Regions from separate parts of the Bradyrhizobium sp. Mp19 genome, predicted to be linked through region 2. Evidence: predicted binding sites of a transcription regulator. Region 2 holds the regulator's gene; the other holds the start of a gene.

What was found. The regulator HrcA, encoded in region 2, represses chaperone genes, less so after heat shock. The targets are predictions, from matches to a motif close to GTTAGCACTCNCNNNNNGNGAGTGCTAAC.
Region 1: QJT82_RS36525 (co-chaperone GroES) is a predicted target of HrcA. The motif match lies at 1,395-1,423, and genes of this name have one in related genera.

Annotation. Positions count from the first base shown of each region.
Region 1 covers NZ_JASAUT010000055.1:14,818-20,624, forward strand. Annotated here, with positions in the region: gene QJT82_RS36515 (FAD-binding oxidoreductase) at 1-399, opposite strand, end outside; gene QJT82_RS36520 (hypothetical protein) at 868-1,164, opposite strand; gene QJT82_RS36525 (co-chaperone GroES) at 1,456-1,770, shown strand; gene groL (chaperonin GroEL) at 1,861-3,501, shown strand; gene QJT82_RS36535 (DUF2274 domain-containing protein) at 3,693-3,965, opposite strand; gene QJT82_RS36540 (TrbI/VirB10 family protein) at 3,969-5,258, opposite strand; gene trbG (P-type conjugative transfer protein TrbG) at 5,255-5,807, opposite strand, start outside.
Region 2 covers NZ_JASAUT010000022.1:17,599-23,405, forward strand. Annotated here, with positions in the region: gene QJT82_RS23165 (penicillin-binding protein activator) at 1-427, shown strand, start outside; gene hemW (radical SAM family heme chaperone HemW) at 516-1,673, opposite strand; gene rdgB (RdgB/HAM1 family non-canonical purine NTP pyrophosphatase) at 1,660-2,295, opposite strand; gene rph (ribonuclease PH) at 2,307-3,020, opposite strand; gene hrcA (heat-inducible transcriptional repressor HrcA) at 3,191-4,279, shown strand; gene grpE (nucleotide exchange factor GrpE) at 4,445-5,050, shown strand; gene QJT82_RS23195 (VOC family protein) at 5,090-5,515, opposite strand; gene QJT82_RS23200 (helix-turn-helix domain-containing protein) at 5,584-5,807, opposite strand, start outside.

The DNA.
Region 1 (5,807 bases), on a different contig from region 2:
CACGCTGGATCCGCCCCCGAACGGCGTCAGCGAAGCACCGACGGACCCCGCCCAGTCCATGACAGCCGATATCTCCGTCTCGTTGCGTGGATAGGCCACGATATCGGGCGCGCAACCGTAATCGCCGAGCATGGCCCTGACGTAATCTGGATAGGACTTGCCGTAAGTGTGCGCGGCGCGGTCGTAGCGTTCGGTCGTGCAGAACGGCGTGAGCGAAGCTGGCAGCACCACGCGCGGCTCCCGCAAGGATAGCTCTTCAAGGCCGGGAACAGTTACCGTGTCGAATTCGCGGGCGCCAAACTTGGCATGGTAGCGGCCGAGGACAAACGCCCGCTCTTCCGCGCTCATGCCTTCGCCTTCCCGTCCCCAGCCGTAATGTTTCAGCCTTGCGCCGGTCATGAGCGTTCCCCGCGTTTCGTTGCTGAGAGCTTCTTGAATCGAAGAACAAGATACTCTGAACGACCGCGCTGCAGAGTGAGCTCGTTTGATCGAAACAATACGCTTTCGAGAAGGAGTATGAAAGACGGCGGCGGCGGGACAGTTCCTTCAGCAAACGGCGCCGCAGCGGCCACCGCACCCGACTCAGTCTTACCCGCATGGGGTGCGACCACATGTCAGTCCGCCTTCCGCGCGGGTGGACGTCGTGCGACACCTTGAGAGAGCTTGGCATGCTGAATTGCGATAGACTGCACAGACCAATGGAATACCCCGTCTGGTTCGGGAGATACGTATTTGGTCTCCGAAAGCGACCTCGATCTCGTTAGCGGATTGGGATGCGGCCAACGCAGCCGCGATGATGCAATCGGATACATTGTCCGTCAGCACCGCCGCGCACGATCCTCCCGCGACAACCGACGCGCGGAAGACTTACGCATCAGATTCTATTTTCACCAAAATTTCCCCGGCAATGATTTCAGGGTCTCCAAGATTAAGGTCATGCAGGCTTGCTTGAACGAAATCCAGAACTTTATCGTTCGCGGCATTGGCGCTTTCGCGGTCCTCGAATATCATCACAGCTACACCGACGCCATCGCCCCCATCCAATACGTAATAGGATCTGAATCCGTGCGATTCCCTTAGGATCTGACCGATGCCACTTTTGGCGCGGCGAGCAGCGTCAGCAACCGAGCGAACGTTGGTGTACTTTCGAATGAACATGTACATCAGCCACCCATCTATCTCAGTCCTAACCCGCGCATCAAAGCATATTGAGCCGGCGTTGTACTAGGACCGACTTCCGCGTCGGGTCACTCGCGTCGATTTGGTATGCCCGCAACCACGTCCGATCTCCCGCGAACAGCCGTAGTCAAAGTGAGGGGCGCGGTTCGACACCAAGACCAACAGGCGACGTGGGTCCCCTTGCGCCGGAGTGTCACGGACTTATGTGAGGACCGGTGAGCACTCGCTCATTGCGACTGCCAACCCAGCAATAATCAAAAAGCCAAGGAGGATCGCATGAAATTCCGTCCGCTTCACGACCGCGTCGTGGTCAAGCGCATCGACGCCGAAGAGAAGACCGCTGGCGGCGTCATCATTCCGGATACTGCCAAGGAAAAGCCCTCCCAGGGGGAAGTGATCGCCGTCGGTCCCGGTGGTCGCGACGAAGCTGGCAAGCTGATCCCGATTGACCTCAAGGTAGGCGACCGGGTCCTGTTCAGCAAGTGGTCCGGCACCGAGGTCAAGATCGACGGCCAGGAGCTTCTGATCATGAAGGAGAGCGACGTCATGGGCGTTCTCACCAACGTGGCCGGCTCCAGGAAGGCGGCCTAACGCTGACCGCCGCAAACGCTCACCTCTGAGGAGCGCCTGCCGATGCTGCCTCGCAGGTGAGAGACGAATTTCAATTCAGGGAGGACAAACATGTCAGCTAAAGAGGTCAAACTAGGTGTCGATGCCCGCGATCGCATGCTACGCGGCGTGGACATCCTTGCCAATGCGGTGAAGGTCACCCTCGGCCCGAAGGGCCGCAACGTCGTCCTCGAGAAGTCGTTCGGCGCGCCCCGCATCACCAAGGACGGCGTTGCCGTCGCTAAGGAGATCGAGCTTGAGGACAAGTTCGAGAACATGGGCGCCCAGATGGTGCGCGAAGTGGCGTCGAAGGCGGCGGATGCTGCCGGCGACGGCACCACCACCGCGACCGTGCTGGCTGCCGCGATCGTCCGTGAAGGCGCTAAATCGGTCGCCGCCGGCATGAACCCGATGGATCTGAAGCGCGGTATCGACCTCGCGGTCGAAGCCGTCGTTGCGGACCTCCAGAAGAACTCGAAGAAGGTCACTTCGAACGAGGAGATCGCCCAGGTCGGCACCATTTCGGCCAACGGCGATGCCGAGATCGGCAAGTTCCTCGCCGACGCCATGAAGAAGGTCGGCAACGAGGGCGTGATCACGGTCGAGGAAGCCAAGTCGCTCGAGACCGAGCTCGACGTCGTCGAGGGCATGCAGTTCGACCGCGGTTACATCTCGCCCTACTTCGTCACCAACGCCGACAAGATGCGCGCTGAGATGGACGACGCCTACATCTTGATATACGAGAAGAAGCTCTCCTCGCTGAACGAGCTGCTGCCGCTGCTCGAGGCCGTGGTGCAGACCGGCAAGCCGCTGGTCATCGTCGCCGAAGACGTCGAAGGTGAAGCCCTCGCCACCCTCGTCGTCAACCGCCTGCGTGGCGGCCTGAAGGTCGCGGCCGTCAAGGCTCCGGGCTTCGGCGATCGCCGCAAGGCCATGCTGCAGGACATCGCGATCCTGACCGGCGGCCAGGCCATCTCGGAAGACCTCGGTATCAAGCTCGAGAACGTCACGCTGCAGATGCTCGGTCGCGCCAAGAAGGTGATGATCGACAAGGAGAACACCACGATCGTCAACGGCGCCGGCAAGAAGGCCGACATCGACGCTCGCGTTGCCCAGATCAAGGCGCAGATCGAGGAGACCACCTCGGACTACGACCGTGAGAAGCTGCAGGAGCGTCTCGCCAAGCTCGCAGGCGGCGTCGCGGTGATCCGCGTCGGCGGCGCGACCGAGGTCGAGGTGAAGGAGCGCAAGGATCGCGTTGATGACGCGATGCACGCGACCCGCGCGGCTGTCGAGGAAGGCATCCTGCCGGGCGGCGGCGTCGCCCTGCTCCGGGCCTCCGAACATCTCAAGGGCATCCGCACCAAGAACGACGACCAGAAGACCGGCGTCGAGATCGTGCGCAAGGCGCTGTCGGCTCCGGCTCGCCAGATCGCGATCAACGCGGGCGAGGATGGTTCCGTCATCGTCGGCAAGATCCTGGAGAAGGATCAGTACGCGTTCGGCTTCGACAGTCAGACCGGTGAGTACGTCAATCTCGTCAGCAAGGGCATCATCGACCCGACCAAGGTCGTCCGTACCGCGATCCAGAACGCTGCCTCGGTTGCCGCGCTCCTGATCACCACGGAAGCGATGGTCGCCGAACTGCCGAAGAAGAACGCCGGCGGTCCCGCGATGCCCCCAGGCGGCGGGATGGGTGGCATGGACTTCTGAGCCCAACCGTTCAGCGCTCAAGAGAAAAAAAGGCCCGGCATCGCTGCCGGGCCTTTCCGCGTTAGCTACGGGTCCGACTCGACTACAACAGCTGCGCGGAGGTGACCCATCAGCAGGGGTTGAATCAAGCGGAGACGCGGGCTCCGGCGGAGCCTCAGCTCTGACTACTCTCGCAAGGACGACCTAAACCCTCAGGCCGAGTCGTTCGCCGGTTCACGCAAGCCCTGCAAGCAGTCCAGTCGGCTCGATTTTTTACGTTTGTCATCCTTTTGCCTCGATTTGTAATCCGCGTCACTATCGAGAAATGCCTCCAACATGAACGGGATCAGTTCGGCAACCTCCTCCTTGCTGCCGTAAGTCTCCGCATAAAAATCAGCATACTCCCGCAGCCGCTTCGCTAAGCTCGGCGCCAATACAAGATTCATCCTCACGGGTGTTCGATCAGGCAGTTTCGCAAGCTTCATATTTCACCTGCCCTTCGCGACCGTCTGAACGTCCTCGTACGGCTTCAGCACCAGATCCTTAGAAACAATCACCCGTAGCGGCCATCCCGGTCGGACCGTGATTGTCGGCTGCACGTCGAGCTGGCGCTCCACCAGGCGCTGGCCCGCACGATTGGTTGTCTGCTGCGTGCTTTCCCGCAACGCCTTCACGAGATCGCTCTCGTCATTTCCGATCGAGAGCTGTGTACCCACCCCGATCAGCGTCGCCAAAGCCACGCCCTTGAGCAGTTGCCAGGTATGGAAATCCACCTCATCCTCGAGCCCGGCATAGCCGGCAACATCCGTGGCCGGAAGGTTCTCGATCACGATCGAATTTCCGTTCGGCAAGATCAGTCGCGTCCAGACGACCAGTGCCCGCTTCTGGCCAAAGGCGACGACGCTGTCGTACTTGCCCACGAGCCGCGTCCCTTGTGGGATCAGCAGATGCTCGCCCGTTACCGTGTCATAGACGTTCTCCGTGACCTGAGCGATCGTCGCTCCCGGCAGGTCCGAATTCAGCCCCGTCACCAGGCTCGCTGGAATAATCGACCCAGCCATCACGGCATAGCTGGAGGGCGCGGCGACGACCGCGTGCGGATTGGTGGTCTCGGTGTCGGCCTTCGCTCCCACAAAGGCGAGCTTTCGTGCCTGCGACGAGGGTACGATCTCGTCCGATCGATCGACCATTGCCCGCGCGGTTTTCGCAAGTTCCGCTGCGGACGGCCCGGAATCGGCCGCCGGCGGCCGAAACGGGGACGGCTGGCTGGCTGCCACGTCCGTGACACCGGCCTGCTTTCGCTTGTCCTGCTTTTCCGACAGTCGGAAGAACAAGCCCGATTCCCTCGCCTGCTGCGCGATGCGCACCTGCCGGATGCGCTCCGCCCTTTCTGCGTCCTCTTCCGGGTTGCTGCGGAAGGCTGGATCCAATGATGGCGCGATGCCGACTTTCTTTTCGTTCTCGGCAAAAGCTCGTCCAATATCGCCCGGGGATGGCGGTCCAAGCCGTGGCGTTGACGGCGGAAGTTCCTCGTAGGACCTCGGCAGCTTGTTCAGGCCGTCCGCCGTTTGCTTCCGGTCGGTGTTGAAGAGCTCTGCGCGGTCGGCGTGCTTCAAAGGCCGCAGCGGCTGGAGCGCAACTATCGTCGCTCCGGCGATGAACAGTGCAGTGATAGCGCAGCCGATCATGAGCGCGCGCCTGTTCAACCGCCGGATGGACCGCGGCCGTGCCCGCAGCTCCAGAGGCTCCGGCGGCTCCCGATCCACCCCACTCGTCATGAGGCGCTCCCACTGCTGACGGCCTGCGACACCGGCCGCGCATCGATGCGGATGATCCGGACGATGCGCTGGGGATCCTCGCCGAGACGGAGCTCGGCGGCGCCAAACATGCGGTCGACGATGTAGTAGGAGCCCCTGACGCGATAGTTGACCAGATTCGGACGGCCATCGGCGCCCGCGACGAACAGGGGCGGCGCCTCGCCCTGCGACAGGCCGGATGGCATCTGGATATAGACCTTGCGGCCGTCATCGAACGCACGCACTGGTCGCCATGGTGGGTCATCGCCTTCGATACGGTAGCGGAAGTTCAGGCTATCGAGCCGCACGCCGCGATCGGCGACCCGCTCCTCGTTTGCCTGGGCGATCGCATTCTGCTTGTGAAGTGCAACCAGCGTATCCGTCGGGTACGTCCAGGAGATCGAAGCCATGTAGGTCTGCTTGGTTGAGACCAACTCGAGGTGGTAGGCGCGCCGGTCGGTCAGGACCACCAGATTGGTCTGGATGTCCGGCAGCGTCGGTTTGACGAGGATATGGACACGCCGGTTGCTA
Region 2 (5,807 bases):
CGCGACCGCCGATGCCTTGACCGCGGCGGGCGCCAATCTGCGCAACATCCAGCTGCTCGGCACCGGGCTGTGGGACAATCCGCGGGTGTTCGCGAGCCCCGTCTTGCAGGGCGGCCTCTACGCCGCGCCCGATCCGTCCGGCTTCCGCAGCTTCGCCGGCCGCTACCGCAGCAAATATGGCGGCGAGCCGGTGCGCACTGCAACGCTTGCCTATGATGCGGTGGCGCTGATGGCGGCGCTCGCGCGCACGCAAGGCGCGCAGCGCTTTGCGCCGGAGACGCTGACCAATCCATCCGGCTTCGCCGGTATCGACGGTCTGTTCCGCTTCCGCTCCGACGGCACCAATGAGCGCGGCCTTGCGGTCATGAAGGTGGCTTCGGGCGGCGCTACTGCGGTTGCAGGTTCGCCGAAGAGTTTTGGGGCTTAATTTTCGTCAGGCGGCGGCCTGAAATCGCGCTAAAGCACCCGCCAGCTACTGTGCATGGGGTTGTTTTCGATATTTTGGCGCCGTGCAGCTAGGCCGCGAGATCCGCGACGACGGCGTCGAGCACCGGGAATCCCGACTTGGTCACGCGCAGCCGTCCGTCGGCATCGACGGCGATCGCGCCTTCCTCGCGCAGCATCGCGATCCGGTGCGGATCGAGCTGGCGGCCGGAGAGCTTCGCATAGCGCTTTGGATCGATCCCCTCGGCGAGCCGCAGCCCCATCAAGAGAAACTCGTCGGCGCGTTCTTCGCTGTTGAGGCTGTCATCGCTGACGACGCCATGGCCGCGCTCCTCGACGTTCAAAAGCCAGGCCTCGGGGCGCCGCTCGGTCGCGGTGGCGTGCCTGACGCCATCGATGTCGAGCCTTCCATGTGCGCCGGGGCCGATGCCGGCATATTCCTCACCGCGCCAGTAGACGAGGTTGTGCTTGCACTCGGCGCCGGCACGGGCGTGATTGGAGATCTCGTAGGCCGGCAATCCCTCGCGGGCGCAGACCTCCTGCGTCACGTCGTAGAGCGCGCGCGCGGTCGCTTCGTCCGGCGTCTGCAATTTGCCAGCGGCATGCAGCCCGAAGAACGGCGTGCCTTCCTCGATCGTGAGCTGATAGAGCGACAGATGCTCGGCCGCTTCCGAGATCGCCTGCTTCAATTCATCGGCCCACATCCGCGGCGTCTGGTCGGGGCGGGCATAGATCAGATCGAACGAGTAGCGGTCGAATGCGCTTCGCGCGATCGCGACCGCGTCGAGCGCCTCGCGCGCGGTGTGCAGACGGCCCAGTGCCTTCAGCGAGGCGTCATCGAGCGCCTGCACGCCGAGCGAGACGCGATTGACGCCGGCTGCGCGATAGCCGCGAAAGCGCGTCGCCTCGACGCTGGTCGGATTGGCCTCGAGCGTGACCTCGACATCGCGCGAGACCTGCCAGTGCTTGCCGATGGCATCGAGCACGGCACCGACGGTCTGCGGCTGCATCAACGACGGCGTGCCGCCGCCGAGGAAGATCGAGGACACCTGCCGCCCCGGCACGCGCGCAGCCGTCGTCTCGATCTCGCGGGCGAACGCGCGCACGAAGCGCTCCTCGTCGACCGGTGCATGCCGCACGTGGCTGTTGAAATCACAATACGGGCATTTCGACAGGCAGAACGGCCAGTGCACGTAGACGCCGAAGGCTGCTCGGTCAGCGTGGCTCAAGGCAGATCTCCGCGAGCTTCACGAAGGCGCGGGCGCGATGCGACAGGCCGAGCCCGAGCGGCGGCAGGCCGTGCTTCTCGATGCTCGTCATCTCGCCGAAGGTCCGCGCGTAGCCGTCGGGCAGGAAGGCCGGATCGTAGCCGAAGCCGGCAGTGCCACGCGGCGGCCAGACCAGGGTTCCATCGACGCGGGCCTCGACCTCCTCGAGATGGTCGTCGGGCCAGGCCACGCACAACGCCGAGACGAAGTGCGCCTTGCGCCGGTCCGGTGCGGTGGCGCCGCGTTCCTGCAGCAGCCGCTCGATCCGCGTCATCGCCGCCATGAAATCCTTGCCCTCGCCGGCCCAGCGCGCCGAGTAGATCCCGGGCGCGCCGTCGAGCGCGTCGACCACGATGCCGGAATCGTCGGCGAAGGCGGGCAGTCCGGTCGCCTTCGCTGCCGCGATCGCCTTGATCGCCGCGTTGGCGCGAAAACTGTCGCCGGTCTCCTCGGGCTCGGCAAGGTCAAGCTCGCCCGCCGACACCACCTCCACGCCGTGCGGCGCCAGCAGTTCCCGCATCTCGGCAAGCTTGCCGGGATTATGGGTGGCGATGACGAGCCTTCCGGTGATTCGGCGGTGCATGACCAATCTGACTACGCCACCGCGATCTTTTGCAAGTCGACCAGACGCGCGACACCTTTGCGCGCCAGCGCCATCAGCGCCAGGAACTCACCTTCCGAGAACGGCGTCTTCTCGGCGGTGCCCTGCACCTCGATGATCCGGCCGTCGCCGGTCATGACGAAATTGGCGTCGGTGTCGGCTTCGGAATCCTCGGCATAGTCGAGATCGAGCACCGGCGTGCCCTGGTAGATGCCGCAGGAGATCGCCGCCACATTGTCGCGCAACACATTGGTCTTCAGCATGTTGCGGGTCTTCATCCAGTTGATGCAGTCGGCCAGCGCCACCCAGGCACCGGTGATCGAGGCGGTGCGGGTGCCGCCGTCGGCCTGGATGACGTCGCAATCGACCGTGATCTGGCGCTCGCCGAGCGCCTCGAGATCGACGGCCGCGCGCAGCGAGCGGCCGATCAGCCGCTGGATCTCGACCGTCCGGCCGCCCTGCTTGCCGGCCGAGGCCTCGCGGCGGGTGCGTTCCAGGGTGGCACGCGGCAGCATGCCGTATTCGGCAGTGACCCAGCCGCGGCCCTGGCCCTTCAGCCACGGCGGCAACCGCTCTTCCAGCGTCGCGGTCACCAGCACATGGGTGTCGCCGAACCTCACCATGCAGGAACCTTCGGCATATTTGACGACGCCGCGTTCCAGCGACACGGGACGCAGTTCATCGGGTGCACGGCGGCTTGGCCGCATGAAATCCTCCAGAAATCCGAGAAAATTGGCTGGCCGTGCTTGTAGGAGGGGGAAGGGGCAGCGGCAAGGGTTTTCGGCCCCGGCAGGGTCCTGTACGACGGGGCCGAATGCATGCTTGTCATCGGCCCCTCGGATCGACAAATTATGCAGTAATTGTGAGGGACTGGAGTGTGACTCACCACGATCCGATTGGCCTGATCGCGCCGCATGCCGGGCTCGCCCAGCTCAACGAGCGTTCGCGCGACATTTTTCGTCAAATCGTCGAAAGCTATCTTGCGACCGGCGAGCCGGTCGGTTCGCGCAACATTTCGCGCCTGATCGCATTACCGCTGTCGCCGGCCTCGGTCCGCAACGTGATGTCGGATCTCGAGCAGCTCGGCCTGATCTATGCGCCGCACACCTCCGCCGGCCGGTTACCGACCGAACTCGGGCTGCGCTTCTTCGTCGACGCGCTGATGCAGGTCGGCGACCTCACCGAGGCCGAGCGTCAATCGATCCAGACCCAGCTTGCGGCCGTCGGCCGCGCGCAATCCGTCGAGGCCGCGCTTGGCGAAGCCCTGACGCGGCTGTCGGGGCTGACGCGCGCCGCGGCGGTGGTGCTGACGCAAAAGTCGAATGCGCGGCTGAAGCACATCGAGTTCGTGCGGTTGGAGCCGGAGAAGGCGCTGGTCGTGCTGGTCGGCGAAGACGGCCAGGTCGAAAACCGCGTGCTGGCGCTGCCGCCGGGTGTTCCATCCTCGGCCTTGACCGAGGCGACCAACTTCCTCAATGCGCGGATTCGCGGCCGGACGCTGGCTGAAGCGCGGCTCGAGCTCGAGACGGCATTGACGCAAAACCGCGCCGAGCTCGATCAGCTCACGCAAAAGGTGGTCGCGGCGGGCATCGCGAGCTGGTCCGGCGGCGAGAACGAGGACCGCCAGCTGATCGTGCGCGGTCACGCCAATCTGCTCGAGGACCTGCATGCGCTCGACGATCTCGAGCGCATCAAATCGCTGTTCGACGATCTCGAAACCAAGCGCGGCGTGATCGATCTGCTCGGCCGCGCCGAACGCGGCGAGGGCGTGCGGATCTTCATCGGCTCGGAGAACAAGCTGTTCTCGCTGTCGGGTTCCTCGACCATCATCGCGCCCTACGGCGACGCCCAGGGCCGGATCGTGGGCGTCCTCGGCGTGATCGGACCGACGCGGCTGAACTACGCGCGGGTGATCCCGACCGTCGATTATGCGGCGCGCATCGTCAGCAAGATGCTGGGCGGCTGACCGGAGGGCGATTTCGCTTTCATTTGACGGGTTTTCTTCACCCAAGCCGGAGATCCCAGTTCCCGAGACCGGTATGTTGCGCTTGATTTTCGCCGCCCAAAGCACGATATCCCGGCAAGCAATCCCCAAGATTTGAACCGACGCGAGTTTTCGAGAAGGCAAGCCATGACCGATCCGAACCGGGCCAATGACAACACCGAGAATTCGGCGCCGACGGGTGAGCCCGTGGTCTCGAAGCCCTACATCATGCCTGACGAGCCCGAGGCCGGATCGGCCGAGGCGCTGACCAAGGAACTCGCCGAGGCGCGCGACCGCACGCTGCGCACGCTGGCCGAGATGGAGAATCTCCGCCAGCGCACCCGCCGCGAGGTCGCCGACGCCAAGACCTACGGCATCACCGGCTTTGCCCGCGACGTGCTCGATATCGCCGACAACCTGCAGCGCGCGCTCGATGCGGTGCCGGCCGAGACCAAGGAAGCCGCCGATCCCGGCCTGAAGGCGCTGATCGAAGGCGTCGAGCTGACCGAACGTTCGCTGCTCAACGCGCTAGAGAAGAACGGCGTCAAGAAGTTCGACCCGATCGGCGAGAAGTTCGATCCGAACTTCCAGCAGGCGATGTTCGAGGTGCCTGATCCGTCGGTGCCGTCGGGCACCGTGGTGCAGGTCGTGCAGGCCGGTTACATGATCGGCGAGCGCATCCTGCGCCCGGCCCTGGTCGGCGTCTCCAAGGGCGGCGCCAAGGCCGCCCCGACCGCCGACATCACTGCCTGATCCCGGCTGCCTGTTTGTGAGCTCGCGGATTGCGCGGGCTCACGGTCGCGGCTTTTCGTGTGCCTTCGGCCAATAGGTGCCGAAGCTCCAGAGATTTCCTTCCGGATCGCGGCAGGCGAAGTCGCGGCTGCCATAGTCGGTGTCTCGCAGTTCCATCTCGATCTTGGCGCCGGCAGCCTTGACCTTCGCGTGCAGCGCGTCGGGATCGTCGACGGCGATATAGATCGAGTCCGTGCGACGGTTGTCGAGGTCGCCGACCAGCCGGCCATATGCGTCGTCACGGCTCTGGCCCAGCATCAGCATCGAGGATCCATAGGCGAGCTCGGCGTGATGGATCACGCCGCCATCGCGGTAGACGACGTGTTCGGTGAACCCAAGCACCGTCGTGAGCCAATTGGTCATCGCCTCGGCGTCCTTGCAGCGCAGGGTCGGATAGATGCGGGGCGGTTCGATGTCGTGCGTCATGGTCGCTCACCTCCTTGGCTGACGGCGCCATCCTGCACGAGGCAACGCGGCCTCGGCTTGAAGGTTTGTTACCAGTCTGCCAGCCCATCGCCGGCGTGAACCAGCCGGCGGTCGGTCAGCGCCTGGCGGCGCGCCCAGGCGGTTGGCGGTTCGCCCGCGAACTCGACGAACTCGCGGGCGAGATGGGCCTGATCGGCATAGCCGCTTTCCGCCGCGATCCCCGCCCAGCCAAGCGCGGCGCCGCTTTGTGCCAGCCGGCTCGCCCGGTGAAACCGCATCATGCGCGCCAGCG